One region of the Sporosarcina sp. AD_1 genome, then DNA from elsewhere that is predicted to be linked to it. Evidence: riboswitches for the same ligand, from Rfam matches in the RefSeq annotation. Region 1 holds a riboswitch; each other region holds the start of a gene.
The links. Region 1 has a riboswitch for thiamine pyrophosphate ahead of thiT (energy-coupled thiamine transporter ThiT). Riboswitches for the same ligand answer to the same signal wherever they lie in the genome.
Positions count from the first base shown of each region.

Region 2: another riboswitch for thiamine pyrophosphate. It lies ahead of tenA (thiaminase II); the one in region 1 lies ahead of thiT (energy-coupled thiamine transporter ThiT).
Region 3: another riboswitch for thiamine pyrophosphate. It lies ahead of thiC (phosphomethylpyrimidine synthase ThiC); the one in region 1 lies ahead of thiT (energy-coupled thiamine transporter ThiT).
Region 4: another riboswitch for thiamine pyrophosphate. It lies ahead of ACSW3C_RS17575 (YkoF family thiamine/hydroxymethylpyrimidine-binding protein); the one in region 1 lies ahead of thiT (energy-coupled thiamine transporter ThiT).

Region 1 is NZ_JBPVIR010000014.1:7,113-15,165, reverse strand. It holds gene ACSW3C_RS19140 (M3 family oligoendopeptidase) at 1-1,567, opposite strand, end outside; gene ACSW3C_RS19135 (tryptophan-rich sensory protein) at 1,729-2,442, shown strand; gene thiT (energy-coupled thiamine transporter ThiT) at 2,481-3,038, opposite strand; TPP riboswitch at 3,122-3,222, opposite strand; gene ACSW3C_RS19125 (magnetosome magnetite crystal formation protein family) at 3,325-3,666, shown strand; gene map (type I methionyl aminopeptidase) at 3,775-4,521, shown strand; gene ACSW3C_RS19115 (DEAD/DEAH box helicase) at 5,363-6,547, opposite strand; gene ACSW3C_RS19110 (amidase family protein) at 6,607-8,053, opposite strand, start outside.
Region 2 is NZ_JBPVIR010000005.1:310,397-318,449, forward strand. It holds gene ACSW3C_RS12080 (ABC transporter ATP-binding protein) at 1-496, shown strand, start outside; gene ACSW3C_RS12085 (ABC transporter ATP-binding protein) at 441-1,472, shown strand; gene ACSW3C_RS12090 (ornithine cyclodeaminase family protein) at 1,551-2,546, opposite strand; gene ACSW3C_RS12095 (MFS transporter) at 2,567-3,895, opposite strand; gene ACSW3C_RS12100 (helix-turn-helix domain-containing protein) at 4,027-4,575, shown strand; TPP riboswitch at 4,642-4,749, shown strand; gene tenA (thiaminase II) at 4,853-5,539, shown strand; gene thiM (hydroxyethylthiazole kinase) at 5,467-6,342, shown strand; gene thiD (bifunctional hydroxymethylpyrimidine kinase/phosphomethylpyrimidine kinase) at 6,339-7,178, shown strand; gene thiE (thiamine phosphate synthase) at 7,198-7,824, shown strand; gene thiW (energy coupling factor transporter S component ThiW) at 7,821-8,053, shown strand, end outside.
Region 3 is NZ_JBPVIR010000006.1:329,362-337,414, forward strand. It holds gene ACSW3C_RS14030 (peptide-binding protein) at 1-138, opposite strand, end outside; gene ACSW3C_RS14035 (ABC transporter ATP-binding protein) at 275-1,312, opposite strand; gene ACSW3C_RS14040 (ABC transporter ATP-binding protein) at 1,309-2,295, opposite strand; gene ACSW3C_RS14045 (cyclase family protein) at 2,626-3,375, opposite strand; gene ACSW3C_RS14050 (methionine biosynthesis PLP-dependent protein) at 3,443-4,576, opposite strand; SAM riboswitch class I at 4,658-4,764, opposite strand; gene ACSW3C_RS14055 (DMT family transporter) at 4,923-5,267, shown strand; gene ACSW3C_RS14060 (DMT family transporter) at 5,267-5,581, shown strand; TPP riboswitch at 5,671-5,786, shown strand; gene thiC (phosphomethylpyrimidine synthase ThiC) at 5,923-7,698, shown strand; gene ACSW3C_RS14070 (hypothetical protein) at 7,718-7,888, shown strand; gene ACSW3C_RS14075 (ABC transporter permease) at 7,960-8,053, opposite strand, start outside.
Region 4 is NZ_JBPVIR010000010.1:47,620-55,672, forward strand. It holds gene ACSW3C_RS17555 (NAD(P)/FAD-dependent oxidoreductase) at 1-1,019, opposite strand, end outside; gene ACSW3C_RS17560 (energy-coupling factor transporter transmembrane component T family protein) at 1,189-1,938, opposite strand; gene ACSW3C_RS17565 (ABC transporter ATP-binding protein) at 1,919-3,289, opposite strand; gene ACSW3C_RS17570 (ECF transporter S component) at 3,282-3,863, opposite strand; gene ACSW3C_RS17575 (YkoF family thiamine/hydroxymethylpyrimidine-binding protein) at 3,865-4,449, opposite strand; TPP riboswitch at 4,531-4,635, opposite strand; gene ACSW3C_RS17580 (hypothetical protein) at 4,808-4,948, shown strand; gene ACSW3C_RS17585 (hypothetical protein) at 5,133-5,423, shown strand; gene ACSW3C_RS17590 (DUF2935 domain-containing protein) at 5,559-5,990, opposite strand; gene ACSW3C_RS17595 (arsenic transporter) at 6,268-7,623, opposite strand; gene ACSW3C_RS17600 (hypothetical protein) at 7,913-8,053, opposite strand, start outside.

The DNA.
Region 1 (8,053 bases):
AAGGGAAGTTATAGAACGGCGTTCCTGTAATATAGAAATGAAGCTTAGATGCCCAGAAATGAGGATGCGTCGTGCTTAGTGCACCGCCATATGCTTCCTCCTGTGCTTCTGACATCAATTGGTTCAATCTGGAAGCCGGTACAACACCATTCTTGCGCTCCTCATAAAATCTTGTTTCAAATAGGAAACGAGCATGGATATTCATGAAAAATGCGACACTGCGCTGGATTTTATCCTCGAGCAATGCGATCTTTTCTTCTGTATTTTCTGCAGCCTTCACCGATGCATCGGCTACAATCATCTCGGCGAACGTAGAAGCCGTTTCGGCCACGCCCATCGCATATTGGCGGTTCAGTGGATGGACCGGTCGAAGTGCGTACGAATGGAATGCATGCCCAAGCTCGTGGGCCAGTGTCGCTACATTCGACATGGACCCGCTGTACGTCATGAAAATCCGGGATTGTTCAGAAATCGGCATACCTGTACAGAAACCGCCAGGACGTTTATTCGGACGATCCTCTGCTTCAATCCAGCTATCTTCAAATGCTTTGCGCGCAAAAGCTTCCAGCTCAGGACCAAATGCGCCAAAATGCTTTAGAATAAATTCCGCGCCTTCCTGGTACTCCATTTTCTTTGTAGAAGAAGTGACAGGCGCATCTAAGTCGAACCAGTCCATTTTGTCGGTTCCAAGCAATTCAGCTTTCCGGTTTAAATAATCTACGAACGGACCTTTATTCGCACTGATGGCGCCCCACATTGCATCAAGTGTATCCTGGCTCATGCGGTTACGCATCAATGGTTCCATCAAGACAGAATCCCATCCACGTTTTTTATAGGTGGCAAGGCGGAAGCCTGCTAAATGATTCAACGTCGTAGCAAAGAAGTCCTCTTTTTCTGTCCAAATATCCTCTAAAGCTTCAAATGAAGTCTTCCGGACAGCACGCTCCTCATGAGAGCTTAAATTGTTTGCTTGTCCAACTGAAAGGATCTTCTCTTCACCATCCACCTTCAGCTTAACCTTAATATCACCGATTAATTGATTGTAAAACTGACCCCATCCGTGGTAGCCGTCCACGCTCAAAGCTGTAATCAGGCTTTCCTCTTCTTGAGACAGCTTCATCTTCACTTCTTCTCTCCATTCACTGAGGATGAATGTGAAGTCTTTCAATTGGTCCGTCTGCAGCAATTGCTCCCATACGTCAGTTTCCGTCTGAGCTAACTTTTGTTGCAGCCCAAGATCAGCCGTAGCAAAACGTGCGCTTAACGACATAGTTTCTGCCTGCAGGACAAGCGCTTTCTTGTCTGTCGTGTCAGCTGCGAGGAAACATCCGATAACAGCTCCCGCTTGTCTCAAATGCAATGTGGTGTCTTTTACCTCTTCAAGCAGTTGCAGAACCCGACCGGCATCTTCTTTTGAAGTCGGTGTCTGGAAAGCCTCAATGCTTTTTTCCAGTACACTTATTTTATTCGATGCTTCGTCCAAATGCGAGCGAAGTTCTTCCGATTCACTGCCCCCCTTGAAAAACACATCTAAATCCCATACTTGAGAATATGCTAATTTAGTCAACGTCATTTCCCCCAAATCATTTAGTTATTTTTTCAACAATTCCGGTTTTATTATACCATGAATATTCGGGAATCGAAATAAACGATTTGTTAAGGAATTTTCATACTTTCACGAGCACTTCTGCTCATTCCTCTGTATACTTAGGGATAGGAGGATTACGTATGGCAAAATCACTTATTATGGCGCTTTCCCTGCTTGCACTCATCCTATTGACTATTATCGGGAACTTCGTCTCCATCAATGGCAGTACAACAACTGAAATTACCAATCGGATCCCCGTTCTTTTTATTCCGGCTAACTATGTCTTCATCATATGGGGCGTCATTTACGGGCTGCTCTTTTACTGGATCTTCAAAGGGACTTCCGATAAACGTCTGAGAGTAAGAAGAACTGTACTTTTCACTTCCGCATGCGCTTCTCAAATCGCTTGGATCTTGTTATGGCATTTCGAACTGTTTAGCTGGGCGCTTCTTGCCAAAAGCATGTTGGTGGCCCTGTTATTGCTCCTCTACTTCACGTACCCGAAACGAGAGAACACAATAACCGGCCGCGTACCGATTGCCGCGTTCCTTGCCTGGGCTTCATTCGGATGGATTACCAATCTTAGCTATTTGCTAATGCTTCATGAATGGAGCGGCTGGGGTTTAAGCGACCCCCTCTGGACGGTTATTTACATGACGGTGGCAACAGCTGGCGCGTTACATTTTATGTACCACCACAGAGATTATGTATGTAATCTGATCTTCATTTGGAGTTTCATCGGAATTGCTGTAAAAAATGGGACGGAGGAATTGTTCGTTTCAGCAGCCGCCATTTTCTTGACGGCCGTGCTGGCAGCAAGCTTCCTGTTTGTCAGAGAGATGAAAAGGGAATAAAAATGCCACTCTTCCTTTGTAGAAGAGCGGCATTTTTTCTATGTGCGTTGTATGAGGCGCGGTGCAGTTGTGAACAATAATACAGCAGCCGTGGCACAGATGATAATGGATGGGATCATGTACCAACCATTATATACAAGTGAATATATCCAGACAGGCTGATCACCGGCGTATTCGGAAAAGAATACGACTCCACCGATCACATGTGCCATATATCGAAGAAGACCTCCCAGGACGGTTCCTACAATGATTGCAGCAGCCATGGAGCCTTTATTTCCGGCCTTCCTGCTTTTATTGAGCCACCCAAATGTGACCCCAGCAAGCCCGACGAAAGTATAAGCACCAAAGTAGTCAAGAAAGGCTTGGACTGGGTGGATGACATACCCTCCTATAGCTGCTTGCAGAATGCCAGTCAATAGACCCGTTAACATTCCTCCAGCTATCCCCCAACGATACGCCATGATGATGACCGGCAGCATGGAAAGAGTCACAGAACCTCCTTGGGGCATCTTAAATAATGTAAGATTGTCGAGCACAAAAGAAAGTGCTCCAAGTATTGCAACTTCCAACAATAATTGTAGACGTTTACGATCCAATCTACTTCTCCTCCTCCTAGTTTTGGAGGGATACGGGAAGACAAAAAAAAGACATCCCGGATAGAACCGAGACATCAAATCATGTCAGTTTCCATCCACATCCCTACGCAAGTATGAACTTACAGGTTCGAAGGGTCAGGACAAAATGTCCACTCTCAGCCAAACGGCCCCCCTTGTGGTCTTGTAATTCAATTGTCGATATCATTGTATATGATAAATGACTTATAAACAAGATGATTAGAAGAAGCGTTTATTATCTAAGTCTTCTGTTAACGGAGGTATTTCAATGGACAATAATAAAATTCTTTCCGCTCTATGCTATTTCAGTATTTTTTTCGCACCACTTCTACTGCCTGTCATCGTCTACTTTATTACAAACGAACGTGAAGTGAAAACACACGCCAAACGTTCATTGATTTCCCATTTGGCACCTGTTGTCGTCCTGATCGCAGGGTTCGTCATTCTGTCTCTTTCTCTCGTCTCCTTTGAGAATCGAATGACCAGCTTAATGACCGGCCAATTCGATTTCTGGAGCCTGGTTCCTTTCCTCTTCATGGCTGTTTACGGCGTCCTGTCACTCGTTATCATCGTTTGGAATGTATACCAAGGGGTAAAGGTGCTGAGATAAGACAGCCCCCTTTGCATACAATAAAAAAAGCATCATCGCTTTGCGAACTCCAATCGTATGATATAGTAGTGGATGGAAAAGTAAGGCGGAAGAAAGGACTTGGAAACGATGATAGTTAAAACAAATGAAGAAATAGAAGCGTTGAAAAAAATAGGGCGCATTGTCGCTGAAATACGGGAAGCCATGAAAGAAGCAGCTGTCCCTGGCATTACTACAAAAGAACTGGACGAACTTGGCGGACGCCTGTTCCAAGAAAAAGGGGCCGTCTCAGCTCCAATCGACCAATACGATTTCCCTGGGTACACATGCATCAGCGTCAACCATGAAGTGGCGCACGGCATTCCAGGCTCCAAAGTGATCCAAGACGGCGACCTCGTCAACATCGACGTATCCGGCTCATACGGCGGCTACTTTGCTGACACCGGCATTTCCTTCGTAGTCGGCACCCCGGATGAAAGAAAACAAAAACTATGCGACGTCGCCAAAACTTCATTCGATCGCGCCATGACAAAAGTCAAAGCCGGCTCCCGTCTAAATCAAATCGGAAAAGCTGTCGAGCGTGAAGCAAAAGAACACGGCCTCACCGTCATTAAAAACTTGACTGGCCACGGAATCGGCACATCCTTGCACGAAGAGCCCCAGCATATTCTGAACTACTATGATGCATGGGACAAAACCTTGATGAAAGAAGGAATGGTCCTCGCCGTAGAACCTTTCATCTCGGAAAAAGCAGAGCATATCGTCGAATTAAGCGACGGCTGGACATTCGCCACACCAGACAAATCACTCGTCGCCCAAATCGAACATACCATCATCGTCACAAAAGATGAACCGATTATTCTAACTCAATTGTAATTGGAAAAGACCGACTTCGTTCGGTCTTTTTTATTTTGTGCATGGAGTTCGATTGTATTCTCGGTTAGTCGTGCGGTTAGGGGAAGCATACGAGCGGTTGGCGAGGATATACGAGAGGTTCGGGTCCACTTACGAGCGGTCTTTTGAATAATCGAGCGGTATGGGAAATATACGAGTGGTTGTACGGCTGAATCGAGAGGTACGGAGAATATACGAGCGGTTAACTCACTTTATCGAGCCGTTCGGAAATTGCCGAGAGGTTAACATAAGCAGGATGGAGGATCGAGTTATGATCGGTATATCCGGTTACTCGTGAGGTGCAGGAAAACATACGAGAGGTTCGGGTCCACTTACGAGCGGTCTTTTGAATAATCGAGCGGTATGGGAAATATACGAGAGGTTGCACGACTGAATCGAGAGGTACGGAGAATATACGAGCGGTTATCTCACTTAATCGAGCGGTTCGGAAATTGCTGAGAGGTTTAACATGAGCAAGATGGAGGATCAAGTAACGATCGGTATCTCCGGTTACTCATGAGGTGCAGGAAAACATACGAGCGGTTGGCGAGGATATACGAGAGGTTCGGGTCCACTTACGAGCGGTCTTTTGAATAATCGAGCGGTATGGGAAATATACGAGTGGTTGTACGACTGAATCGAGAGGTACGGAGAATATACGAGCGGTTAACTCACTTAATCGAGCGGTTCGGAAATATGCAAGCACTGCCCCTGCTTATTCGAGCACTCAACTAAATATACAAGCAATCTGTCAGCTTAAACGAACCCTCCCCCCTTCATTTCAATCAAAAAAGGAGACCATCTCAGGCCTCCTGTTTATTGCTTATTTTCGTTTTTTCTTGCTTTGTGCTTTCCCGGAGTTTGTTTTTTGGCTGGATGGCTGGGCTTTTGTTTTTGCGTTGCCTTCCATCAGCTTGCCTTGATACCAGATTTTCTGGACGGGCTTGAATTCCTTGGTGAGTTTTCGGTAGTCCTTCTCTTCTGGATAGGATAGCAACGTCAGGACTTCGCCGTCTTGTCCGGCTCGGCCTGTGCGGCCCGATCGGTGTAAGTATTGTTCAATCGTATGCGGCACGTCGACGTGGATCACATGTGTTAATCCGTCGATGTCCAACCCTCTGGCCGCCAGGTCCGTGGCGATGAGGATGTGGATGTCTCCTTTTCGGAAGGCCTCCAATGTTTCTTGCCGTTCGAATTTGCGCATATCCGAGTACAATACGGCAATCGGGGCTTCATTGTATTGCAGTTTGATTTCTTTCATGCGGAGCTGGTCGACATTGTTCATGAAGGCCAGGGCATGGATTCCTTCCACATGGGAAAGGCCGCGCAACAAATCCGTTTTGTCACGGGCGTCTGTTTTGATGAAGGAGTGGACGACGTTTCCTGTGAGTGGCATATCCTTAATCGACACTTGCAAACGAATCGGATCGTCCATCAATTTTTTGGCGACTATTTCGATTTCGTCCGTAATGGTCGCAGAGACGACAATGACTTGGCGTTTCGGGCTGGATGCTTCGATCAAGTTTTTCACGATCACGCGATAATCTCTGGAGAGCAATTGGTCCCCTTCATCCAAGACAATGTATTCAATGTCGCTCATCTTCAGTCGTTTCGCTTTAACTAGTTCGACGAGACGGCCAGGTGTTCCGACTACAATCGTTGGCTTCTTTTTCAAACGTTCAATTTGGCGCTGCATGTTGGCGCCGCCAATCAATTGAGTTACCGTCATATCGGTACCTTCCACCCATTCTCGGATGACATTCACAATTTGGATAGCCAATTCCTGTGAAGGCGCCATAATGAGGGCTTGCGTTCTTTGTTTCGAGCCGTCCACTTGCTGTAGAATCGGCAACACATAGGCAAGTGTTTTTCCGGTTCCTGTCGGCGACTCGGCAACAATGTCTTTCCCATCCAACATTTCAGGTATCATCTGATTTTGAATAGGCGTTGCCTCGGCAAACTTCCATTTTCTTTTGATTTCATCGTCCATTCTATCTAAAAAGGACATGTGCATCCCCGCTTTCCAATATTCCTCTTAGTTAATAATGGACTTGATTTGATTACATTTCAACTACTTTCCTTACTGGAGCTCGCTTTTATCTCACTTGGCTTTTTTCTTCCCTGAACCTTTTGTTCATATGCATAGGCGTAACCGATGAGTTCATACTCCGAAAAGGCCGGTCCGCAAAACGTCAGGCAGAACGGTTCCCCTTTTTCTGTGAAGGCAGACGGCACCGTAATTGCGGGATACCCCGCTGCTGCGCTGAAGCTGCATCCATGATCCTGCGGGAGTACGAGCACATCAATATCATTTTCATCCAATGCTTTGTCGAGCGCTGTCTCCTTCGCCAAATGCCGGTTGCGCAAAAGCGCTTCCAAGTATGCTGGCTCGGTTAGCGTTCCACTCGTTCTCTCCACTTTTTCCAGCATCACTTGCCCGAAACGCAGGGTCTCATCCGGGTGGTTCGTATTGTATTCAATAATATCTTTCAATGAACGGATTTTATTCGTGTCAGGCGTTTGGGCCAAATATTGGTTCAGCGCGACCTTGAATTCATAAAGGAGAACATCATAGCCCAGGTCATCCTCCATTGCCCCAAGATCAATATCATCTTTGATAAAGGCGCCGGCCAGTTTCAATTGTTCCAATGCCTGATTGAATAAATCGGTTTGCTCAGATGAAATTTCACGTTCAAATATTTTCCGCGGTATGCCAATGCGGACGCCTTTCAACGCATCTTTGCGCAAAGCAGACAGCCAGTCCATCTCTTGGTAGCGCACGGACTTTCTTGTAATCGGGTCAGCTTTGTCATAGCCGACCAGAATGCCGAATGTGATGGCGGCATCTTCCACAGTCCTTGCCATCGGCCCTGCTGTATCCTGTGTAAATGATAGCGGAATAATGCCGGAGCGGCTGATCATCCCGACGGTCGGCTTGAGTCCCACTAATGCATTTTGTGCAGATGGATTAATGATCGAACCAGATGTCTCCGTACCAATTGCAACTGCCGCCATATTCGCAGCGATTGCAGCTGCGGAACCTGAGCTGGAACCACCCACATCAAATGGACCGTATGGATTCAATACTTGTCCACCTCGGGAACTCCATCCATTCGTCATATGGTCCGACATGAAATTCGCCCATTCCGTCATATTCGTTTTGCCGAGAATGACAGCACCTGCTTCTCGCAGTTTGCATACTAAAAACGCATCCTCCGCCGCGTGAAAATCTTGCATAGCCAAGGATCCGCAGCTTGTGTGCATTCCATCTGCCGTATTCATATTGTCTTTCAATAAAACCGGAATTCCATGCAGCAGAGAACGCGGCCCCTTCTCTCTTCTTTCTTCGTCCAGTGCACATGCTGTCTGCAACGCCTGAGGGTTGACCTCTAATACTGCCTTCAATTCTTTATTTTTTTGAAGTATGGCGTCTAAATAAAGCAAGGTCAATTCCTCGGATGTCAATTGACCCTCATTCATCTTCATTTGCATATCGCGGATTGTCGCTTCTTCA
Region 2 (8,053 bases), on a different contig from region 1:
GGATGTTACGATTCAAGCTCAGATTCTCGGTCTTATTCGGGGATTGCAGAAGCGCCTGGGTATGTCAGTCATTATGATTACACATGATTTAGGGGTCGTTGCGGAAACATGCGATTTTGTGGCCGTTATGTACGCTGGACAGGTCGTTGAGTATTCGGATGTTCTGACATTGTTTCAAAAACCGAAGCACCCCTATACGATCGGTCTACTGAATTCACTGCCCCGTCACGACGTTGAGCTGAAGAAATTGGAACCGATCCGAGGCAATGTGCCGAATCCGAAAGATATGCCGGCCGGGTGCCGCTTTGCACCAAGATGTCCGGCTGCGACCGAGCTGTGCAAGAGAGAAATGCCAGAATTAATGAAAGATACGCAAGGCAATGATGTCCGTTGCTGGATTTATTCTGAAAAATGGGAAGGCGAATCGGAGGTGATGGTCTATGGCGAAAAAAGAATTGCTGAAGGTCGAAGGACTGAAACAGTATTTTCCGATTAAAGGCGGTATGATGGGCCGGACTGTCAATTATGTGAAAGCGGTCGATGATATCAGCTTCACCATTTACGAAGGAGAAACAGTCAGCATCGTTGGCGAATCAGGCTGCGGTAAATCGACCACAGGGCGGGCTATTCTCAGGCTTGAGGAGCCGACAGAAGGGTCTGTCGTATTCAACGGGGAGGAGCTGACGACTTTATCCAAGCGTAGTATGCGCAAGCATCGAAAAGACTTGCAAATCATCTTCCAAGATCCGTACGCATCCATCAATCCACGGCAAACAGTAGCGGATGTATTGGATGAAGCGATGACGATCCAGAAAGTGCTGCCCGCCAAAGACAGACGGAAGCGAATTATTGAACTGCTGGAGACTGTCGGGTTAAATGAATACCAGGCTGACCGTTATCCACACGAATTCTCAGGCGGCCAGCGACAACGGATCGGAATAGCCCGTGCCTTATCAGTCGATCCAAAACTGATTATTTGTGACGAAGCCGTCTCCGCTCTGGATGTTTCCATCCAAGCACAGGTGCTGAACCTATTGGAGGAGTTACAAGAGGAATTCCAGTTGACCTATTTATTTATTTCCCATGACTTAGGCGTTGTCCGGCATATTTCAGACCGTGTTATCGTCATGTACCTTGGGAAAATCGTAGAAATCGGAGATAAATATTCAATTTTCGAAAGCCCAAAACATCCCTATACAAAGGCATTGCTATCTGCCATCCCTGTGCCGGATCCAACTCGCGAAAAAAAGCATATCGTACTAACTGGGGATGTGCCTTCACCAATTGATCCGCCTTCTGGATGCCGATTCCATACCCGATGTCCTTTTGCACAAGCGAAATGCAAGACGGATGTGCCAGAACTGATTACTCATAGTGATATGAAAGCCGGACATCAAGCCGCTTGCCATTTTGTAGAGAAGATTGAGAACGGAACGATTGCAGCAAAAGGGTTTGAAGAAGCTGTCTTTTAATAAAAGAAGAGAACGTCTTCTCTTCATATCAATCGACAAATAGAAAAACGGCCCTCACAAGGCCGTTTTTCTTCTATATTATATATCCACTCTTGCGCCATGGTCTTCCTTTTCCGCTTTCCGGTAAACCCCTTTCGCAACAGCAAGGTCAAAATAGGCTGCACCCACACATTTGAAGAAAGTGATTTCCTCCTCGTGATCGCGTCCTTTGATTTGCCCTGTGACAAGGTTGACGAGTTCTCCATGCACATTGTCGAATGACCAGTCTGTCTGCTCGGCGGCGTGAATCAGTTCGCCCGCCTCTTCTTTCACGCCATGCAAATCATCCACTACGATTTTAGAGCAGTTAAAAATAAAGGTTTGATCGACTTCCCGCATATGAGGCAAATAGGAGCCCACTCCGTTCACATGGGTTCCGGGCTGTATGGCTTCCCCGCTGAATACCGGTGTCGCTGACCGGGTTGCACAGTTAATAATATCCGCACGTCGAACAGCAGAATCGACGTCTTTCACCACTTCAATTTGAACGTCTTCTCCTACTCTGCCTTCCGTTCGTAGCCGTTCTGCAAATGCCATTGCTTTTGATTCCGTCGGATTGACGAGCAGGATTTCCTTGATGGGACGAACTGCAAGCACTCCTAGAACTTGCTCATACGCCATTCCCCCGGTTCCGATTGCACAGAGGACAGTAGCATTCGTTTTTGCCAAACGTTCTGTGGCCAGCGCGCTCATAGCACCGGTCCGCAACCTCGTTAAATAGGAAGCATTCAAGAGAGCGAGATGCCGGCCATCCGTGGCATTCGTGACTAAAATTACCCCTTGGGTCGTTGGCATGCCATTCGTTTTGGGATTTCCCGGGAAAATGGACACAGTTTTATTTGTCGCGATGCCTTCGGCCAAATCTGCACAAGGCATATAAAGAATGGAAGCATCTTGCCCGGGGAACTCAATGACTGTCCGTGGCGGGTTTTCCACCTTTCCGGCCGCAAGTGAATGGAGCACATCTGCTACATCTCGCACGGCGTCTTTCATGCCGTACATTTCCATTATTTGCGCTTCATTCATTGTAATCATATGATCCCTCTTTCTTTTTCTTAGCTGAACTCTTTATTGCCAATCGTTGTCTTTTCCGCAGGAACTGCTGTTATGTCGTCTAAGTGCTGGTCTCTCCGGTCACGAACCGCCCAAATGGCAAGCAGTGATAGGCCGGCCGTAAAAATGATATATAAAGCAACCGGGACATACGAATTATTGAACTTCAGTAGCAATGCTGTAGCAATCAAAGGCGCTGTCCCCCCTGCTAATGCTGCTCCAATTTGATACCCAAGTGAAATGCCCGTATATCTGACTTCAGCTGAAAAGATTTCCGAAAACATCGTTCCGAGTACAGCCGTAATCGGCGACCAGATGATGCCAAGTCCAACGATTGTCGCAATGAACATCATCAGGTTCGAACCTTGATGCAGCATCCAGAAATACGGAAACGCATAGAGTCCCATCGCAATCGTTCCGTACACATATAGCGGTTTTCTGCCAACCTTATCAGATAGGCGTCCCATAATTGGAATCAAGATCGTTGTAATAATCGTTGCGACCATGACAGCCATAAGCACTTCATTGTTCGAATGCCCTACATGCTGCGTTGCGTAAGAAACGACGAATGTCCCGAAAATATAAAACGGCGCCGTCTCGACAACTTTTGCTCCGATGGCTATTAGAACTTCACGCCAATGGTATTTAAATGTATCGACAACCGGCACCTTTGGAATGGATCCCTTTGCTTTCACTTCCCGGAATGAAGGCGTTTCCTCAATGCCTTTGCGGATCCAAAGACCAAACAAGACGAGCAAGGAACTTAATAGGAACGGCACACGCCATCCCCAGCTCATGAAGGCTTCTTCCGGAAGCAAAGTCATTATAGACAAAGCGAACGTTCCAAGTACCATTCCAATTGTGACGCCCATTTGCGGAACGGAACCAAAGAAACCGCGCTTCTCCTTCGGTGCATATTCAACAGCGAGCAACATGGCGCCTCCCCACTCGCCCCCGATGCCCAGCCCTTGAATAAGCCGCAAGGTGATCAATAGAATCGGTGCCCAAATGCCGATCGCGTAATAGGTAGGCAGCAGCCCCATTCCAAATGTCGCAATCCCCATGAGGCTTAAAGTCAAAACAAGCGTTTTCTTGCGTCCGATTTTATCCCCGATATGACTAAAAATGACTCCCCCAAGCGGACGAATGAAAAACGACAATGCAAATGAGGCATACGCTAGTATTAAACCGATCGACGGATCTTCCGAAACGAAAAACATCGTATTAAAGACAAGAGCCGCCACGGTACCGTAAAGGAAATAATCGAACCATTCGATGGAGCTTCCAACTAAACTTGCAATTAATACCCTTCTCATATCCCTTTTCTCCATACACTTACCCCCTAAGTTACTGTAAATTGAAGTGTCACTTCAATTTTGTTATAATGTTAATCAACAAATAGTAGTCTGTCAATATCGAATTTTTATTTGAAATTAATTTCTGAAAAAAGGATGCGACTTGGATGTCAAAGGAACTGGGTCTAAAGATCAGATCCATCAGGAAACAAAGAGAGCTGACGCTGAAGGAAATCGCGGATGCAACCGGCTTCTCGATCAGTTTCCTATCCCAGCTGGAACGGGGTAAATCGTCAGCTACACTTGAATCGTTAAAGAAAATTGCGATGGTCCTCCATGTCAGTCCCGGCCATTTTTTTGACGAGGAGGCGCCTGAACAGCCCGGCGGATCCTTGATGATTGACCGGATTGCCACGTCTGGCATCCATTATCAAAACTTGGCGCCTGGATTGGATTCGCTGGATTTCATGCCGATGCGTGTGACGCTCGAACCTGGCGAAGATGGCGGGCAGCCGATTATCCACTCTGGACAGGAATTTGTATATGTACTGGATGGCATTCTCTCAGTCGAAGTTGCGGGAAACCAGCATGAGCTGACTAAAGGAGAGTCGTTATTTTACAGTGCTCAGGAATCGCATTACTGGTATAACCGGAGCGATGCGGACGTTGTATTTCTCTGTGTTAGTTCGGATACGGGAAAACCGAGCGCTACATAACTGGTTCCTCTTCCCTGCTTGATAAACTTGGAAACTGTGTTATAGTGATGGTGAAAACTAAAAAGGATAGACCACTAGGGGAGTCTTTGTGAAAGACTGAGACGTGTATGAATACATGGACCCTTTGAACCTGATCTGGATCATACCAGCGGAGGGAAGTGGATTCGCACGTCTTCCTAGGGGATATTCCGCCTGATTTGCGAGCCGCTTTCTTCAACGTTGTGTTGAATGAAGGCGGCTTTTTTGGTTTTCCAACAAGACAAAGGAGTGGTTGGAGATGACATTTTGTGAAGAGGTACGGAAAGAATGTGACGCCATTTGGGAAGCGAGCTTTGAACACCCTTTCGTTCGAAGTCTTGCTGAAGGAACATTGCCGGAAGACGTGTTTCGCTATTACGTATTGCAGGATTCCTATTACTTAACGCATTTCGCGAAAGTGCATGCGCTGGCGGCCGTACAGGCTCAAGACCTTCCGACTGTTAAACGTTTCGCACAGCATGCGGAGGAGACTTGCGGAGCGGAAATCTCATTGCATGAAGGATTTTTCGACCTGCTCGGTGTGACAGAACGAGATTTGGCGGAATTCAAGCCGGCTCCTGCGGCGTATGCGTATACTTCGCATTTATACAGAGCTGCAATGGAAGGGGATCTCGCTGCGACACTTTCTGCTTTGCTTCCTTGTTACTGGCTTTATTATGAAATTGGAGAGCGTTTGAAAGACGCCAAGCCCAATCATCCAATCTATGACAAATGGATTGCTACCTATAGCTCGGAATGGTTTGAAGCGGCCACAACTGAACAAATCACGCGCTTGAATCAACTGACGGAGTCGCTGTCTCCGGCAAGGCGTGAAGAAGTGAAAGCCCATTTTATTAAAAGCAGCCATTATGAATGGCAATTTTGGGAGATGGCTTGGACAAAAGAACAGTGGGCTACTGCAGAAGAAGATGTGATTCTCAGATGAGCCGTGAAGTGAATTTCGTTTATAAACTGCGCGCGGACAATCCACTCATCCATTGTATGACGAACATCGTAGTCGCTAATTTCCAAGCAAATGGTTTGCTTGCACTCGGCGCTTCGCCCATCATGGCGGATGCTTTCGAGGAAGCGGCTGATATTGCCGCCCTCTCCTCTTGTACTTTATTGAACATTGGAACGCTCGATGCGAGTAAGTTGGAGGCCATGATCGAGGCAGGCAAAAGCGCGAATAAACATGGAAAACCAGTCATTGTCGATCCCGTCGGTGCCGGTGCTACGCCGTTTCGCAAACGAGCAGTTGAGAGATTGTTGCAGACTCTTGATGTTATGTTGATTCGAGGAAACGCCGGCGAGATTGCCGCTCTGGCAAATGTCGAATGGACTGCAAAAGGAGTGGATGCCGGATCAGGTTCAGCTGACATTGCCGCCGTTGCACAGAAATTGGCTCAACAGCATCGCTGCCTTGTGGCAGTAACTGGTGAGGTGGATGTTGTGACCGATGGCGAAACAATTATGCGAATTACCGGCGGCCATCCACTTATGACACGAATTACAGGGGCGGGCTGTCTGCTAAGCGCGGTATGTGCTGCATTTTTGGCATCAGCACCTGCCGATGCGAAGAATGCCGTAGCTTCAGCTCTCGCCTTTTATAAAAAGGCAGGCGAATGGGCCGCAGCCAGGGCGGAAGGTCCAGGGGATTTTTCGATCCATTTGTTGAACGCTCTCCATTCATTGGACGGATCTTTGATTGATTCCTCACAAATCCAGCTGGAGGGGGTACGAAGATGATACCTGTTTCATTGACAATTGCCGGTTCCGATAGTGGCGGCGGTGCTGGGATTCAAGCAGATGTAAAGACATTCCAAGAGCTCGGTACATTCGGAACGTCCGTATTGACCGCAGTTACTGCCCAAAATACACTTGGTGTCCATGCAGTTCAGCCAATAGAATGCGACATTGTGACCGCTCAACTTGATGCTGTCCTTTCTGATTTTACGGTAGGTGCCGCAAAAACAGGGATGTTGTTCTCTGCCGAAATAATTAAGGCAGTTGCCGAGACGTTGTGCAGCTATCCTGCCTTTCCACTTGTGATCGACCCTGTGATGATTGCGAAAGGAGGCGCCTCCCTGCTGCAACAATCAGCTATCGACGCACTTAAGGAGTATTTACTTCCAAATGCCGCCGTGCTGACGCCAAATATCCCGGAAGCGGAGACATTGACCGGTATGCCGATTCATACTCTTTCCGATATGGAACGGGCGGCGCATAAACTGCTTGAGATAGGAACGCAAGCGATTGTAGTAAAGGGCGGCCATCGAAAGGATACGGAATTTGCGGAGGATCTTTTTATTAGCAACACGGGTGAACGCTTGTTGCTGCGAACGAAACGAGTTGAAACGAAGGACACTCATGGAACAGGATGCACCTTCGCAGCTGCCATCACAGCAGAATTAGCAAAAGGAAAGCCAGTAAGCGAAGCGGTGACTGTCGCGAAATATTTCATCCAAGCAGCAATTGAAGACGGGCTATCCATCGGAAACGGGCATGGCCCGACGAACCATGCAGCATTCCGTTTGCGTGGAGATGTCGAGTCGAGAGGAGTGGAATTGATTGAAAAACAATGACTATCTACTATATTTCATTATGGGATCCACCAATGCCCGGCAGCCTCTTGACGTGCTAGAAAAAGCGCTGGAAGGGGGTATCACCTGCTTTCAGTTCCGAGAAAAAGGACCGGGAGCTCTGCAAGGGCAGGAAAAGTTAGCTTTTGCCCAGAGCTGCCAGCGGTTATGCAAACAATATGGCGTGCCGTTCTTCGTTAATGACGATGTGGAGTTGGCGATTGCGCTTGAAGCGGATGGAATCCATGTCGGCCAAGAGGATGAGGAAGCTGGCTCTGTCCGCCGGAGAATCGGTGACCAGATGAAGCTTGGCGTTTCCGTCCATACCGTGGAAGAAGCATTGGCAGCTCACACGGCCGGCGCTACGTATGTCGGCATGGGTCCTGTGTACCCAACCTCAACAAAATTAGATGCCAAGCCTGTTGCCGGAACAAGCATGATAGCGGAAGTCGCCCGCTTGATTCCCAAACTTCCCATCGTTGGAATTGGTGGGATTAATGTAATGAATGCTGCTCAAGTTATCCATGCTGGGGCATCCGGCATTTCTGTGATTTCGACTATCGCGTCATCCGATGAACCGAGGCAGACGACAGTCTATTTGAAGGAAGTGTTAGGCCAGGCGTTGCTTGAAAGGAATGTTACTTTATGAACACCCGGAAGCTCGTACTCATGACAGTATTTGTCGGAATTGCGGTCACTGGATCGGTTTTCATTTCCTTCCCCGCCGGAATTGCACGTGCTTATCCTATTCAGCATGCTGTCAATGTCATCGTTGCCGTCCTATTAGGACCTTTGCCAGCTGTCATAATTGCTTTTCTTACCGGACTGATCCGCGTGTTAACCGGAACCGGCTCCCTTCTCGCCTTTCCCGGCGGCAT
Region 3 (8,053 bases), on a different contig from region 1:
ATTTGTCTCTTCTGCTGTCGGTTTTTCTGCTTCTGCAGGCTTCTCTTCGCCGTCTTCCTTATTGCAGGCTGCCAGCACCATGCCGAAAACCAATAGCAAAAGAAGAAGGAATACGTACTGTTTACTTCGTTTTACCAATTGAAATCCCCCTTTATATTTTGTTTGATGAAAAACTGAGGTTCGTATGAAAGCCGGACATCTCCACTCGCTGCATCACCCCCTACAAGGAAATCCATTTTGTTATGCGGATAGACGAAGGCTTCCTAGAGTATATTTAGTTGCTGTCATATAAATGACAAGCGACAAAATGGTCTTCCTCAATCTCTATCAGCTCAGGCCGGTCAATTGCGCATCGATCGTGAGCCTGGGGACATCTTGTCCGGAACGTACACCCCGATGGTGGATTGGCGGGGCTTGGAAGATCCCCGGATAATTTAATTTTTTGCCGTTTCGTTTTGCCTGCCTCTTCATCCAAATCAATAATTGGAATCGATGACAGCAACGCTTTTGTATAGGGATGCAGCGGATTTTCGTATAACCGGTTCTTTGGCGCAATTTCGGCAAGACGGCCCAAATACATGACTGCTACCCGTTCGCTAATATGTTTAACGACGCTTAAATCATGTGCGATGAATAGATATGTCAAGCCAAACTCGTCTTGAAGATCTTTCATTAGATTGAGCACTTGGGCTTGAATGGACACATCGAGAGCGGATACGGGTTCATCACAAATGACGAATTTAGGCTTTAAGACCAAAGCCCGAGCGATGCTGATTCGTTGTCGCTGGCCGCCTGAAAACTCATGCGGATATTTTTGCCGATCACTTGGCCGTAAGCCGACTTTCTCAATGATTTCCAATATTCTTGCTTTGCGTTCTTTTTTGTTCAAGAGTCCTTGTACGATGAGGGGCTCCTCGATCAGCTGTTCGACACTCATTTTGGAATTCAGCGAGGCAAAAGGGTCTTGAAATACAATTTGCATATCCTGCCGATATGGACGAACCTGCCGTTGCTTTAAATGGGTGATGTCCGCGTCCTGAAACATGATCTTGCCCTCGGTTGGATCCAGCAGCCGAATCAGCAGCCGGCCCAACGTTGACTTACCGGAGCCTGATTCGCCGACAATCCCTAATGTTTCGCCTTTATAAATAGTAAAAGAAACATCATCAACCGCTTTTAATTGGCCGATTGTACGCTTCAAAACTCCCCCTTTTATAGGAAAATATTTTTTGACGTTCTTCACATCAATCAATACTTCTTTCTTTTCTTCAGATGCTTGAAAGTGACTGGACTCGGTTGTTTTCAGAGTCATGACGTCTCACCTCCATCGTATAGAAAACAACGGACGTAATGATCTTTCTCCAATTCGGTCAATGCGGGGTTCGATTCTTTGCAGCGATCCATGGCAAAAGGGCAGCGGGTAGAAAAACGGCATCCTTTTGGAAAGTTGTAGGCTGGTGGAACAGTGCCCTTAATAGTGCCAAGCCGTTCAACGTCTTGATCAATGCTCGGCAAGCTGCTGAGCAACCCTTGTGTATATGGGTGTTTAGTCAGTTTCAAAAGTTGTTTTGTCGGGGCTTGTTCAACAATTTGGCCTCCATACATCACCATGACGCGATCCGTGTATTCATAGACGACACCAAGATCATGTGTGATGAGCAAAAGTGCCATATTGTACCTCTTTTGCATTTCGAGAAGCAGGTCGAGGATTTGGGCTTGAATTGTTACATCCAGGGCAGTTGTCGGTTCATCGGCAATCAGCAGCTCCGGTTCGCAAGATATGGCCATCGCGATCATGACACGCTGGCGCATGCCGCCCGATAATTGGTGGGGAAATTCATGGATGATTTGTTCGGGTCTTGGGATACCGACGATACGCAATAATTCAATTGCTTTTTCATGTGCTTGCTTTTTCGAGAGTTTCTTATGCTTGCGAAGCGTTTCCGTCATTTGGCTCCCAATCGTGAAAACGGGATTCAGTGCGGTCATTGGTTCTTGGAAGATCATGCCGATATGATTGCCGCGGACGGATGTCATCTGTTTCGATTTCATCGTGGCCAGATTGCGTTCATTCAACCGGATCGCACCGTCGACGATCTGGCCCGGCTTGTTAATCAACTGCATGATGGAGAGGGCTGTAATGCTCTTTCCACTGCCAGACTCCCCGACGATTGCGACTGTTTCACCGGGATAGACGGAAAAAGAAATATCATCCACCGCTTTTGCAACAACATCCTTTTCCAAATAAAAATATGTCTTCAGATTACTGACATCCAGTACAGGTTGATTGCTCATAGGGTCACTCCATTTCAATGTGATGACACTTCCTTATACGGCCAGAGCCGCCCGTATAGGAGATTGTCCTGACAATTATCTATGATACTAATGACTAAAGAAGAGAGTGTCAATATAAAATTAAGAAAAATCAGTTTATTAGACAGGATGGCACCGGATTCGACAAGTTATGATAAAAGTAGAAGGGTTTATTGAGGAGATATTCTACAAAATATTCAATTTTTCTTTTGTCTAAGACTGATACGAAAGGAGAGAGATTGATAGAAAGGAACAAAAAAAGCAAAGGGAAGCTGTTCCCTTTGCCGGAATTTCTAACTATTATTCACTTGGTTAAGGCAGTATTGCAAAAGACCGAACCGGGAAGCCGGATGCCTTTTCTGGTTTCGGAACAATATTGAAGATGACAGCTCCTTTGGCAGGGCACTTGTCCAAGTTCGTCATCAATTCAATCTGGTACGTATCTTGATCGAGTACATAATACTCGCCTTCTAATTTTCCTTTCGCACGGAAATCTACGGCGGAGTCAGTATCATACGTTTCATGGCCGACTGCTTTCACACGACGCTGCTCGAAGAGGAATTGTAGGGCGTCAAGTCCCCAACCTGGGATCCGGTTGTTGCCCTCGCTGTCCTTGTTATTGAAGGCTTCTGCATCCGGCCATCGTTTACTCCAATCTGTGCGAAGCGCCACAAACGTTCCTTCTTCGATCGGTCCATGAATCTCCTCAAAATCAAGGATATGTTGAACACCCAGTGTAAAGTCGTTATCTTCCGCTGCTTCTTTTGATTTATCGATGACGACAAGTGGCAGAACTAACTCTTTTAACTGCAGTTCTTCTAGATAGCGGGTATCGCGGACAAAGTGAATAGGTGCATCGATATGCGTCCCATATTGCCCTGGAAACGTGAATTGTTGAGCTAGAAAACCATCATCATGGTTAAAAAGCGTCTCAAATTTGGCGTCGTCGAACATGAAAAAGTGTGGAGAATCCGGGCCGAACGTATGGGTAAGATCAATCCACTCTTTCGATTTCAGGAGCTGTAGAGCCTCATGTATTTCCGTACTTGTTTTTATCGTCATTTCCATCCCTCTTTCTTCGCGTGATTTCTATTATTAATAAGTATTTTCATGTAACTCCGGCAGATCTTTACGACAAGGAGGACACTTGCTCGGTCGTTCTGCTGGCGGCTTTCAACGCTTGCTGAACATCTTCAATTAAATCTTCTGCATCCTCCAGGCCAACTGAAAACCGCAGAAGTCGGTCGTCAATCCCACGGCGAAGGCGCTCCTCGAGCGGGATATCCATATGAGTTTGTGTCGTCGGATATGTAATGAAACTTTCGACTCCGCCAAGACTTTCAGCAAACGTAATCAGCTTTAGATTTTCTAGGAAGGGGCCGATCCATTCGCTCTTTTGAAGACGGAAGGAAACCATACCGCCTTGCCCTGCGTACAAGACGCTATCAATCAGCTGCTCTTTTTCTAAATAGGCGACAATCTCCTTAGCATTCGAATCATGTGCGCGCATCCGTACGTGAAGCGTCTTTAACCCACGGACAACAAGCCAAGAATCAAACGGGGACAATGTCGCACCGATGGCATTATGATTTTTTTCGAGCTGTTCGCATAATGATTCTCCCTTGGCAACAACGAGGCCTGCAAGTACATCATTATGTCCGCCGATATATTTCGTTGCACTGTGGATGACGATGTCTGCTCCATCTTCAATTGGCCTTTGATAATAAGGTGTTAGGAATGTATTGTCGACGATGAGATAGAGTCCATGTCTCTTTGCTAAATCTGCAAAAGAGGCAACATCAATTTGTTGCATGAGCGGATTTGTTGGTGTCTCAAGAAAAAGCGCTTTGGTCTTGTCGGTAATTAATTGTTCAACTTCTTCCACGGTTTCAAAGGAAGAGTAAAGTGTCCGGATGCCATAAAGATCTTCATATTGGTCGAACAGTCGGTAGGTGCCGCCATACAGATCTTCCGGTGCAATTAATTCATCGCCTGAACGGAACAAGGAGAGGACGAGTTGAATTGCTGCCATGCCAGAACTGCAAGCATAGCCTTGATCTCCACCTTCCAATTCTGCAATGCCTTCCTCCAAAATGGTGCGTGTCGGATTTTTTGTACGGGTATAGTCATAACCTGTTGATTGACCGAGCCCGTCATGCTTATAAGCGGTGGACAGATAGATAGGTGGGTTGACGGCACCCGTTCTCGGATCACTTTGATTTCCCAGCTGGACAAATTTCGTATCTAAACATCGTTTTTTCATCGTTGCATCTCCCTTGTCAGAAAAAATAAAAAAGGACCCTACAAGAAGAGGGCCCTCAACAATCGAATGTTGAAATCAATCTTCTCATCTTCATGACGCGAACGCCACTTGGAATTAGCACCATACCAAAATCGGGCTGGTTGCTGAGACTTCTTCGGGCCAAATCCCTCCGTCTCTCTTGATAAGAATAAAAATATGGAATTGTTTAAAAATAGTTTATCTAACGATAGCATGAAAGAGTCGCATTTGCAAGCTGGTATTTTTGCTATACTATTGATTGATTAGCAGGCTCTACATAGCAGTTCATTGACTGGTGAATGGGCCGGGAGGACAGGAGGTAATTCCAGTGGCATGGTTATATGTTGTTTTCGCAGCAATTGTTGAGATATTCTGGGTGGTCGGCCTCCGGTATTCAGATTCACTGCTGGAATGGACGGGCACAGTTGTTGCCATTCTGTTCAGTTTCTATTTCATAATAAAAGCTTGCGAGAAATTGCCGAGCGGAACGGTATATGCCGTGTTTACAGGCTCCGGAGCGGCAGCGATTGTCTTACTAGATTTTGTACTATTTCATGCCGATTTCTCTTTCATGAAAGTACTATTCATTGTAATGATTATGATAGGTGTCATCGGCATCAAGATGACGACAACGGATGAGAAACCGCAAGAATCAGAAGGGGGAGAGGGGTAATGGCATGGCTCTACTTAGTCATTGCAAGCTTCGGTGAAATTTTTGGCGTTTATTGCATTAATTTATACCTCCATAAGAAAACGTTCCCTCGCCTTATCCTGTTGGCTGCGGTATTTTCAGCCGGCTTTTTCTTCCTTTCCCTTGCGATGCGTGAGATTCCGATGGGGACCGCATATGCAGTCTGGACAGGGCTTGGAGCAGCTGGCGCTGTGACGGTCGGAATCTTGTTTTTCAATGAACCCGCAGGCTGGAAGCGGATGCTGTTCTTGATATTGATTATAGGAGGCGCGGTCGGATTAAAGCTTTTTGGATAAAGTTTTTTATTTGAGTAAACTACTAACGTCGGATTAGGTTGACATTTCCTGATACTCGGTTAGACTATGAGTGTACGACCAATTTAATAGATGCAAACTAGGGGTGTCCGGCATAACCGGACTGAGAGGGAGATATGGATTGCTCTCCTAACTCTTTGGACCTGATCTGGCTCATACCAGCGTGGGGAAGTTTCTATAACGATAAGTGGCATGCATATGCGTATGTTTTGGAGACCAGGTCTGTTTTATGACAGATCTGGTCTTTTTGCGTCTAAGCAGCACTCCCTTTTGGATAGAGTCATTGGTTCACCCGCAAATAATGATGAGGGGACGATGACAAGATGAGTAACATGAAAGAAGAAACACCGATTCACATCCATTCCTGCTTTCCTTCTAGCAAAAAGGTGTATGTGGAAGGCGGTAGAAAGGACATTCAAGTTCCAATGCGGGAGATTGAATTATCTCCCACCATTACAGAAGAGGGTGAATTTCCGAATGAGCCATTCCGTGTATATGATACGAGCGGAAAGTATACGGAGACTGGCTATGAGGTGGATATTCGCAAAGGACTTCCGGAAATTCGGAAACAATGGATTTTGGAGCGCGGTGACGTGGAGGAGTATGAAGGGCGGGAAGTGAAGCCAGAAGATAATGGCTACCAGGCTGGCAAGGAAAAAAGTGACGAGATGTTTCCTTTATTGAAGCGCAAGCCGCTTCGCGCAAAGCCCGGGAAAATTGTGACGCAGATGCATTACGCACGGCAAGGAATCATCACACCTGAAATGGAATTCATCGCAATCCGGGAGGGCATGGATCCGGAGTTTGTCCGAAGTGAAGTGGCGCGCGGCAGAGCGGTCATCCCGTCAAATATCAATCATTCGGAAGCGGAACCGATGATTATCGGACGCAATTTCCATGTGAAGATCAATGCCAACATCGGCAACTCGGCCGTCTCCTCGTCCATCGGGGAGGAAGTGGAAAAGATGACGTGGGCGACGCGCTGGGGGGCGGATACGATTATGGATCTGTCGACGGGCAAGAATATCCACACGACACGTGAATGGATCATTCGCAATTCCCCTGTGCCGGTCGGAACTGTTCCGATCTATCAGGCGTTGGAAAAAGTGAATGGGAAAGTGGAAGATTTATCATGGGATGTGTTCCGCGATACACTCATTGAACAGGCGGAACAAGGGGTTGATTATTTTACCATCCATGCGGGGGTCCTCTTGCGCTATATCCCACTGACTGTAAACCGTGTGACGGGGATTGTTTCCCGTGGTGGATCCATCATGGCCCAGTGGTGCCTGCTGCATCATCAGGAAAGCTTCCTGTATACACATTTTGAAGAGATTTGTGAAATCATGAAGGCGTACGATGTGTCATTTTCTCTTGGGGATGGCTTGCGTCCGGGATCCATCGCAGATGCTAACGACGAAGCGCAATTTGCGGAACTTACGACATTGGGTGAATTGACGAAGATAGCGTGGAAACATGATGTGCAAGTCATCATTGAAGGGCCGGGACATGTCCCGATGCATTTAATTAAAGAAAACGTCGACAAGCAAATGGAAATCTGCCAGGAGGCCCCTTTCTATACATTAGGACCATTGACGACCGACATTGCTCCTGCGTATGACCATATTACGTCGGCGATTGGAGCTGCCATGATCGGTTGGTTCGGAACAGCGATGCTATGCTACGTAACACCGAAGGAGCATCTTGGATTGCCAAATAAAGACGACGTCCGCGAAGGGGTCATTGCATATAAAATTGCTGCCCATGCCGCTGACTTGGCAAAAGGCCATCCAAACGCCCAAAAGCGTGATGATGCGTTGTCCAAAGCTCGATTTGAGTTCCGCTGGCGTGATCAATTCAATTTAAGTCTCGATCCCGAGCGTGCTATGGAATACCATGATGAAACCTTGCCGGCGGAAGGTGCAAAGATTGCCCATTTCTGTTCCATGTGCGGACCGAAATTCTGCAGCATGCGTATTTCCCATGATATTCGAAAATTTGCAGATGAAAATACGTTGGAAGAAAAACTGGCCATCAAAAAAGGTCTTGAAGAAAAAGCGAAAGAATTCCAAGAGGCCGGGGGCACCATCTATAGCTAACACGATGGGAGGGAAGGAGATGACATCTGCGGAAGCTCTCCTGATGGAGATTACGAAAGGGAAAAGTCGGCTTTTTCAGCTGGAGCAGCAATTGCGTGAAATCCAGCTGCAATGCGAGCACGATTATCAAAAGGAACAAACCCATCGGATTTGCCGCAAGTGCAAGCGGATGGAAAGTCTTCATTATTAATAAAGTACAAAGCCCCTGTCAGAAGGTTTGCTGACAGGGGTTTTCTATGCCAGGTGGGAAGTCCGGCGAATTTATTTCCAAGAAATCTGTTGCATGCGTTCATTGAACAGCGTTGGGTAGGAAAGGAAACCGAGAAGGACACTCGTTACCGCTGCTGTTGATAAT
Region 4 (8,053 bases), on a different contig from region 1:
GAGGAATAGCCGTCATACGTTGCTGGCATAGGTTGCTGGCGCATGAGTGCGATCAAATTCTCGGCAACGACCGGTGCCTGCTTGCGGATGGCCGCGCCTGTTTTTGATGTCGGCAAATTCGCATTGTCTCCTAGGGCAAATACATTGGCAAAGCGAACATGCTGCAGCGTATAAGGATGAACATCGACCCAGCCATTGGCATCCGCCAACGCGCTCGTACGGATGAAGGCAGGCGCCTGCATATATGGTGTTACATGTATCATGTCATAAGGAATCTCTTCCATTTCATGTGTATCGAGATGCTCAAATACCGCGATTTTTTCATCCGCTTTGATTTCAATCAGGTTTCGGCGGAAACGGGCATCGATCTGCTTGCGTTCCACGACCTTCTCCAAAGCGAGACGATATTTTTCCACGTCAAAGATAGCAGGATTGGCTGAGCCAAAAATCACTTTCGTTTTGTCACGCATGCCCGAACGCTGGAAATGATCCTCTGCCAAGTACATGATTTTTTGTGGCGCACCACCGCATTTCACTGGAGAAGCCGGATGCGTGAACAGAGCAGTACCACCCTTGAACGATCGGATCGTTTCCCATGTATAGTCGACATGCTCGAAGGAATAGTTGCTGCACACATTCTTCGTGCCAAGTGCCTCCGACAATCCTTTGATCGCATTCCAGTTAATTTCAATGCCGCTCGCCACAACGAGGTAGTCATACGTTAAGGTAGTCCCCTCTGCCGTCATTAACGCATTGTCCACCGGGCTGAAGGATGCGACAGCATCTTGGATCCATACGGCTCCTTGCGGAATCAAGCTTCCCATTGACCTCTCCGAATCCTCTTTCTTCGCTGCGCCTCCGCCGACCAATGTCCAAAGCGGTTGATAATAATGTTTCTCTGCCGGATCGATGATTGCCACTTCGCCCATCAATGCTTGCGATTGACGCAGTAACCGGGCAGCAACCGAAATCCCTGCGGATCCTCCACCTACGATGACGACTCTGTATGAAGTCTTCATGTGAACGCCTCCTTGTTTCATGGTTGTTACTTTATCTATGTACATTGTAGAGTAGCCGGAAAAATCAAAGTATAGGGGTTTCCCCCTAAAAGGGAATGCAGCACAAAAAGCGTGCAGACAAAGTAATCAACACTTTATCTGCACGCTGAGTGCGTAATATGATAGGGATTTACCTTAATCCTACTGCACATCCTGCAGCTAGAATGAAAAGGAAGAGCGCACTCATGACAACATCATTTTTGCCAACCTGGACGACTCTATAAAACGCCAGACGCTTCTCTCCCGTAAAACCTCTCGCTTCCATCGCAAACGCCGAACGCTCCGCTTTCCGGACGGCGCCCGCCAGCATTGGCAACAGGATGCGTCTCAAATTCCAAAGGCGGACTATAGCATTCTTATCTCGGACAGCTCCACGCAACCGATGAGCCTGTTGAATATAGACGAATTCGTCTTTCATAACAGGTAGGAATTGATAGCCGACTAATATACTATAAGCGATTTTAGGAGACAGCTTTAATTGCTGCATGAGACTTAAAATGAACTTTGTTGGATCCGTTGTGAATGCAAAAAGCAGGGATAAACCGGCAAATGCCAACACCCGGAAGCTAAGCGATAACGCATGGTCCAGCTGTGTTCTCGTGATGTCGTACTGAAACACCGACCAGACGACATCGCCAGTCCGGTCCTCTGCAAAAACAATCGTTGTCCAAAAGTATCCAAATGACATGATTAAAAAGGGAATCATGAACAACAGCCATTTCTTCCAATCGATCGAACTGAAGCAAAGCTGCAACAGGATGACCCCGCCCCAGCAAATCAACGGAGTCCACGGATTAAAGAAAAACGCCAATGTCAGCATGCAAACAGTGATGACAAGGAATTTCACAGAAGGATTCATCTTATGCAAAGCTTGCTTCATATTCTGCCACTCCCTTCGGAGCCATCAAACGGTGGTCTTTCAGCAATTCCGGTTTTCTCCAAACATCTTCTGCATGAAACGCACCTGTCAATCTCCCATCTCTCATTAACAGAATACGGTCCGCAATCGCATAAGCAAACTTCATATCATGAGTGACAATGAGAAACGCCGTGCCTTCCTTGGCTCTTTCGTCAATCAAGCGTGACAGCTCCTGCAACGAAACGGCATCTTGGCCGGAGGTAGGTTCGTCCATTAAAATGACATCCCGCCCGTCGCTAAGCATAGCCGCAATGGCAACACGCCGTTTCTGCCCGTGGCTCACAGCGAACGGGTGGGAACCGGCAACCTGCTCCAGTTGCATCGCCTCCATTATTTCACGTGACCTCTCTCCTCCTCCGTAAGCGATCTCCTCTTCCACTGTTGTAGTAATGAAAAGAAACTCCGGAGATTGTGGAACATATCCTAATGCCTTCGGAGCGACCGTCCCTTTCGCTGGAATCAAACCGGCGAGCGCTTTCAGCATCGTTGACTTCCCGCTCCCATTAGCACCTGCCAGTACAGCTATTTCTCCCTTTTGAAGTGTAAAAGAAGCTTGCTGGAGAAAGGTAGACGTGCACAGTTTCTCTACCCGCAAAGCACATTCCTTTCGAATAGAAGGTGTACGCTTTTTTATTTCGCTTAGTTGCTGCTGTCCTTGCAGCACGATTTCCCGATTAAAAAATCGTTCCCATAAATCCAAGCGATGCTCAATTGCCACAACAGTAAATCCGCGTTCCTGCTGCAATCGGTCAAGCAAACAGACAAAGGACTGGGCAGAGATCGGATCCAAATGAGAGAGTGGTTCATCGAGCAACAGGATTTCAGGTTCCATGATCAAAGCACAAGCGAGCGCAATCTGTTGCTTTTCCCCGCCTGATAATTGCTGGATAACCGCATGACGAAAATCAGTCAGCCCGGTTAATCGCAAAACGTCTTCTATTTTCCCATCCATTTCAGATCGCGGCGTCCGCAAGTTTTCGAGAGTGAACGCCAGCTCCTCTTCGACTGTGCGCATGCAAAATTGGGAGTCAGGGTCTTGGAAGACCGTCGCAATTCGGCGATTTACCTCGCCCGGGACATATTCATGGGCGTCCTTTCCGAATATCAAGACACGGCCTTTCAATTTCCCATCGCAGTTTTCCGGATACAGCCGGTTGATTACATAGAGGATCGTTGATTTACCGCAACCGCTCGGTCCCGTGAGGACAACCCGCTCCCCTGCCTGAATGGAAAACGAAAGGTCTTCGACTAACCACGCCGTTTCATCCGGATACCGAAAAGAGACCGATTGAAACGCAATGACATCATGCACGCGCGTCACCCTTCACAGCCCGTGCAATCGGATAGCCCCGAAGCGACCCAGTCGCCAGCAAACCATCCACGACAAACTTCCCGCCGACACCGGCAATGAGCGCCCCACTCGCAATTCGGATACCGAGCATTAAAAGAATATAACCCGGTTGGAATACTGAAAACCCGCCGAGCAGATAGCCATAAGCGAAACTGAAAATGGAGGAACCAACCCCCGCCAACATAAGAACAGGCAGCGTAAAACGTTTATAGCCAGTTGCCGCAAAAGCAGCTTCCGCCCCTAGCCCTTGAATGAGTCCGGATAAAATTAAACGCGGCCCGACTGCATTCCCAAGGAGCACCTCGATTGCAGCTGCAATGGTTTCCGAAATGACAGCGGCTCCAGGTTTCCGGATAATATACATACAAATGATCGACACGATGAACCAAATACCGAAAATCCATTCATACGCAATCGGCCCGATAAAGCCAGACCAAATATTACCGACATGCAAAAACAATAAATAGACGATACCAAACACGACAGAAAACAAAGCCATCAAAACGACTTCTTTCAGCTTCCACTTCGCAAGCATATTAGCGTCCTCCTTCATGGGAAGGACTGTTGATGCTCATGGACACCGTCATGACAAGATGGCGATGCTGGTCAGATCGCGCATTTGTAAAGGCTTCTTCATAGAACGCGAACACCTCATGAATATCGCCATGGATGCCGCTTGCGTAATGCATCGACTCATTAAAGACACCCTGCTCCTTCGCACGGTCCACTTCGCGATAAATTATATCCATATAAGAAGGATTATTCATCGGATACAAAGCAAACTGGGAGGACACATACTGTTTCGTGTCATCCGTATTCAATAATTCATCGTCAACCTCTAAATAGGCATCTCCCGCACTATCGCCCGGACAGCCTGCAGAAAACGTGCCGGATAGGGCAACGTGCTTTCCACTCTTTGCCGCGAGCAGTGTCAGTGCCTTCGCCACATTGAAAACATGCGCCTGCTTCCCGCGGATCACCGTGGACACATCATCCGTATGCATCCAAACAGCCGACGTATCCGTCTCCTCCAGCGCCCCCTTAATAATCGAAACAAAATCATCTGCCATCGGATACAGCGAAAACCGGAATCCGACAATTGGACTCGTACCACATAGCATGGTCAAAACCCCCTCTGAATTTTTCATAAAAAAAGAGACTACATCCGAGGAGATGTAGCCACTTGTCCATTTGCAAACAAAGGGAAAGTCACTACACTTCCCCACGCAGGCATTATCCTGATCGGGTCATAAGGGATCGGAGCCACGCTCACATCTCAGCCAAAAACGGCACCCCTAGTGCAGAAACGGTATGTAGTTCAATTTTATGATTGCCATCAGTATAGTACATGGGGGAGTGATTGTAAACAGGGCGGATTGTTGAGGTGCTCGTTGTTGAATTAATGGAGAGCGCCTGGAAAATGACAATTTGGGTCGGCTAGTTGTTGATATTTAGAGAGGTGAGACTGGACGCCGGCAGTTGGGCTTGATAGATAGGAAGGGTCTTAGGATTTGTTTTAGTTTACTGGCGTTCATTTTGATTTTCTGGCGTTCAGCCGGGTTATCTGGCGTTCATTTTGATTTTCTGGCGTTCAGCCGGATTATCTGGCGTTCATTTTGATTTTCTGGCGTTCAGACGGAGTTATTGGCGTTCATTTTGATTTATTGGCGTTCAGCTGGAGTTATTGGCGTTCATTTTGATTTTCTGGCGTTCAGCTGGAGTTATTGGCGTTCATTTTGATTTATTGGCGTTCATCTGGAGTTATTGGCGTTCATTTTGATTTATTGGCGTTCAGCCGGAGTTATTGGCGTTCATTTTGATTTTCTGGCGTTCAGACGGAGATATTGGCGTTCATTTTGATTTATTGGCGTTCAGACGGAGTTATTGGCGTTCAGCTGGAATTATTGGCGTTCGTTTTGATTTATTAGCGTTAAGCCGGATTATCTGGCGTCAGCCCGGTACCCCGCCCAATAAAATTAAAAAACACCAGCCATCCTCCCGGCCGGTGCTTCTTAACTTGCATTCTTTTGTAAATCCTCATATATCGCACGCGCTTTTTCTTCTGCATGCTCTTTATCTTTGGCATATACTGTAATTAGTTTGTTTTCAAAGATAAAATTCCATTGTTTTGACATATCTATCACCTGCCTTCATGTAAACCACCTATTATCTATTCCACGTTTGCAGGTGCGTTAAACATTATTCTCTTAATACTATTCTAGAACACTTTTTAAGCCGACGGATTTCCATATAAAATAATCCTGGCGATTCCGACAAAATATTCGGATTCTCGAATAATGTGATTGAGGAGTGTCTTTGCGAACGGGTTATCCTTCGCTGCGGCGCTGTTTACTTCAATTTCTCGGCATAGGTCAATAAACTTTAAGCTCTCGTCCAGGCAGTATTTTATCAGTTCTGTTACTTGCTCTTGGAGTTCCTCAAATGTATACCCCATCCGATTGACCGTTTCCACGTAACTCACGACTTGCTGATGAGTTTCCGTCAACGCTTGTTCCCACTCTTTTAGGGCTTGCACATATTCCGGCTCCAGTCCATCCAGTGCCTCCCGAATAACTTCGGTGTGCTCCGCCTCCTGGTGTTTCCAGAACTCCGCCTCGTCCAGCAAACGCAAAGGCATTTGATTTCCATAATAATATTGCATGCACGATCCCCTTCCTCCACAGTACATGTTACTGTATGAACTGCAGAGGAATGATATGCCAGGAATCACCCGACATATTTTATATACGATTTGTCTTAGCTAGTTTTACTGTCTGTCTTTACAGAAACCTATTCGTATTCCCTTTAGCCGCCAGAAACTAATTTGTACTCTCCTAATTCATTAATGTAGCTCTTACTCGTGTTTGGATATTTATATAGTAGTAACTACACAGTATGAGAACTATACTGAATCCGCTCCATGGATCCGTGCATCCCAATTACAGAAATACCAGCTGTACCCATAGAAATAACAAAGTCAAAGTTATGACCGTTGTAAGTGGTATGACAATTACGGAGACGCTTAAATAATCTCTCCACGTAATTTTTATTTTACTTTTACGTAGAAGATGCATCCAAATTAATGAGGCAAGCGTTCCAATTGGCAATAGCAAGGATCCCATATCACTTCCAATGATATTTGCCAGATAAATAGTTTTTAAAGTTATGGGATCTAATCCCATCTCGGTTAATGTAATGGTCCCTATCATCAGGGCCGGGTGGTTGTTAAATAAATTCGATAGGAAAGATACTAAAACACCCATAACGATGCTTGCTTGAAATAAACCCTGTTCGACAATCGGTCTACAAAAATTGACGAGCATGGATGTCAGTCCGACATTATGCATACCATAAATGATCACATACATTGAAAAAGCAAAAATTAAGATATGCCATGGTGTCTTTTTCAGGATATCGCTTGGACTAATGCGGAGATAAAACCATCTCCATAACAAAAGTACAGTGGAACCAAAAACAGCAACGATCTCAATTGGAATTTGTACATAAGATGCGATGAAAAGCAGACTTCTTATTACGAGTACAAACAGCAATATCTTTAACATGAACTTCGTCCGTTTTCGAGCTGTTTCAATCGGTGTTTTTGCCTTCAATGGGTGAAACTTTTTTGTGAAAAAGGATTCTTCAATATCTAAAAACCCTTTAGGTAATTCAGTCGGAATTTTTTTCTTAACGACAATAAACATGAAACAAGACATAAATAACAATCCTGCCGTCGCAGGTACAAACATTAATGCGGTATGCTGCCATAACGACATCTCAACAATATTTAGCGCAATTAAATTAACTATATTACTGACCCCGATGGGAGCACTTGACGCTGTGGCAATAAGTGCGCCGCTTAATAGATAGGGCACCTGTTGATGGAGTTTCAGTCTTAGATTTCGTAACAGTAATATTAAAATCGGTGTCGTAATTAGAATGCTGCCATCATTGTTAAATAATAAAGTCATCAAAAAACAAAGCAATTGGATATACCAATATAATCGATACCCTGATCCCTTCGATAGTTTTGCAAGCTTTGCTGCTGCCCAGTGAAAAAATCCAAAACTTTCGAGCGTTACTGCCATCACGATAGTAGCTATAATTGTAATAGAAGCTCCACCTATTTTGCTGAAAATATCAAGTATATCTATATAGGATACTATCCCAGTCGATAAGATGATGACGGCACCAACCGTAGCTGGCCATGCTTCATTCAGGTCTTTGGGTCGCCAAAATATTACCAGCATTGTCATTAGAAACACCCAACCGGTGATTACTATTTGAAAGCTCATCTCTGTAGATTTCCCTTCTTGAACAATAGAATCTCTCCATTTGTCGGTCCGTTTCGTTTTATGTATATTCGATGAAACCATACAGGAACGAGATGTATGTCCAACAGAAAAAGACATTTTTCAATCTGGTCATCGGTTGTTTATATGTAAAAAAAAAGATATCCTGGATTGAAGAGCGGCGACTTCACCTTCGATCCAGGATACCATGCTTAAGTATCGATTATTTAATTCGACAAGGTCAGATATCTAAACGGTACACTATCGGTTACATATATTGTTATTAAGACAGTTAATAAGCTCGATGAATTGTTCTTATATGTTCCATGTTCAGATATTCAGATTGCATTTTTGCTGTTTGTATTTCGACAAAGTGATCCGAAACATCGTTAAGTTTTCCTATTTGTTTTTTACTCTCACCGCCATTAATCAT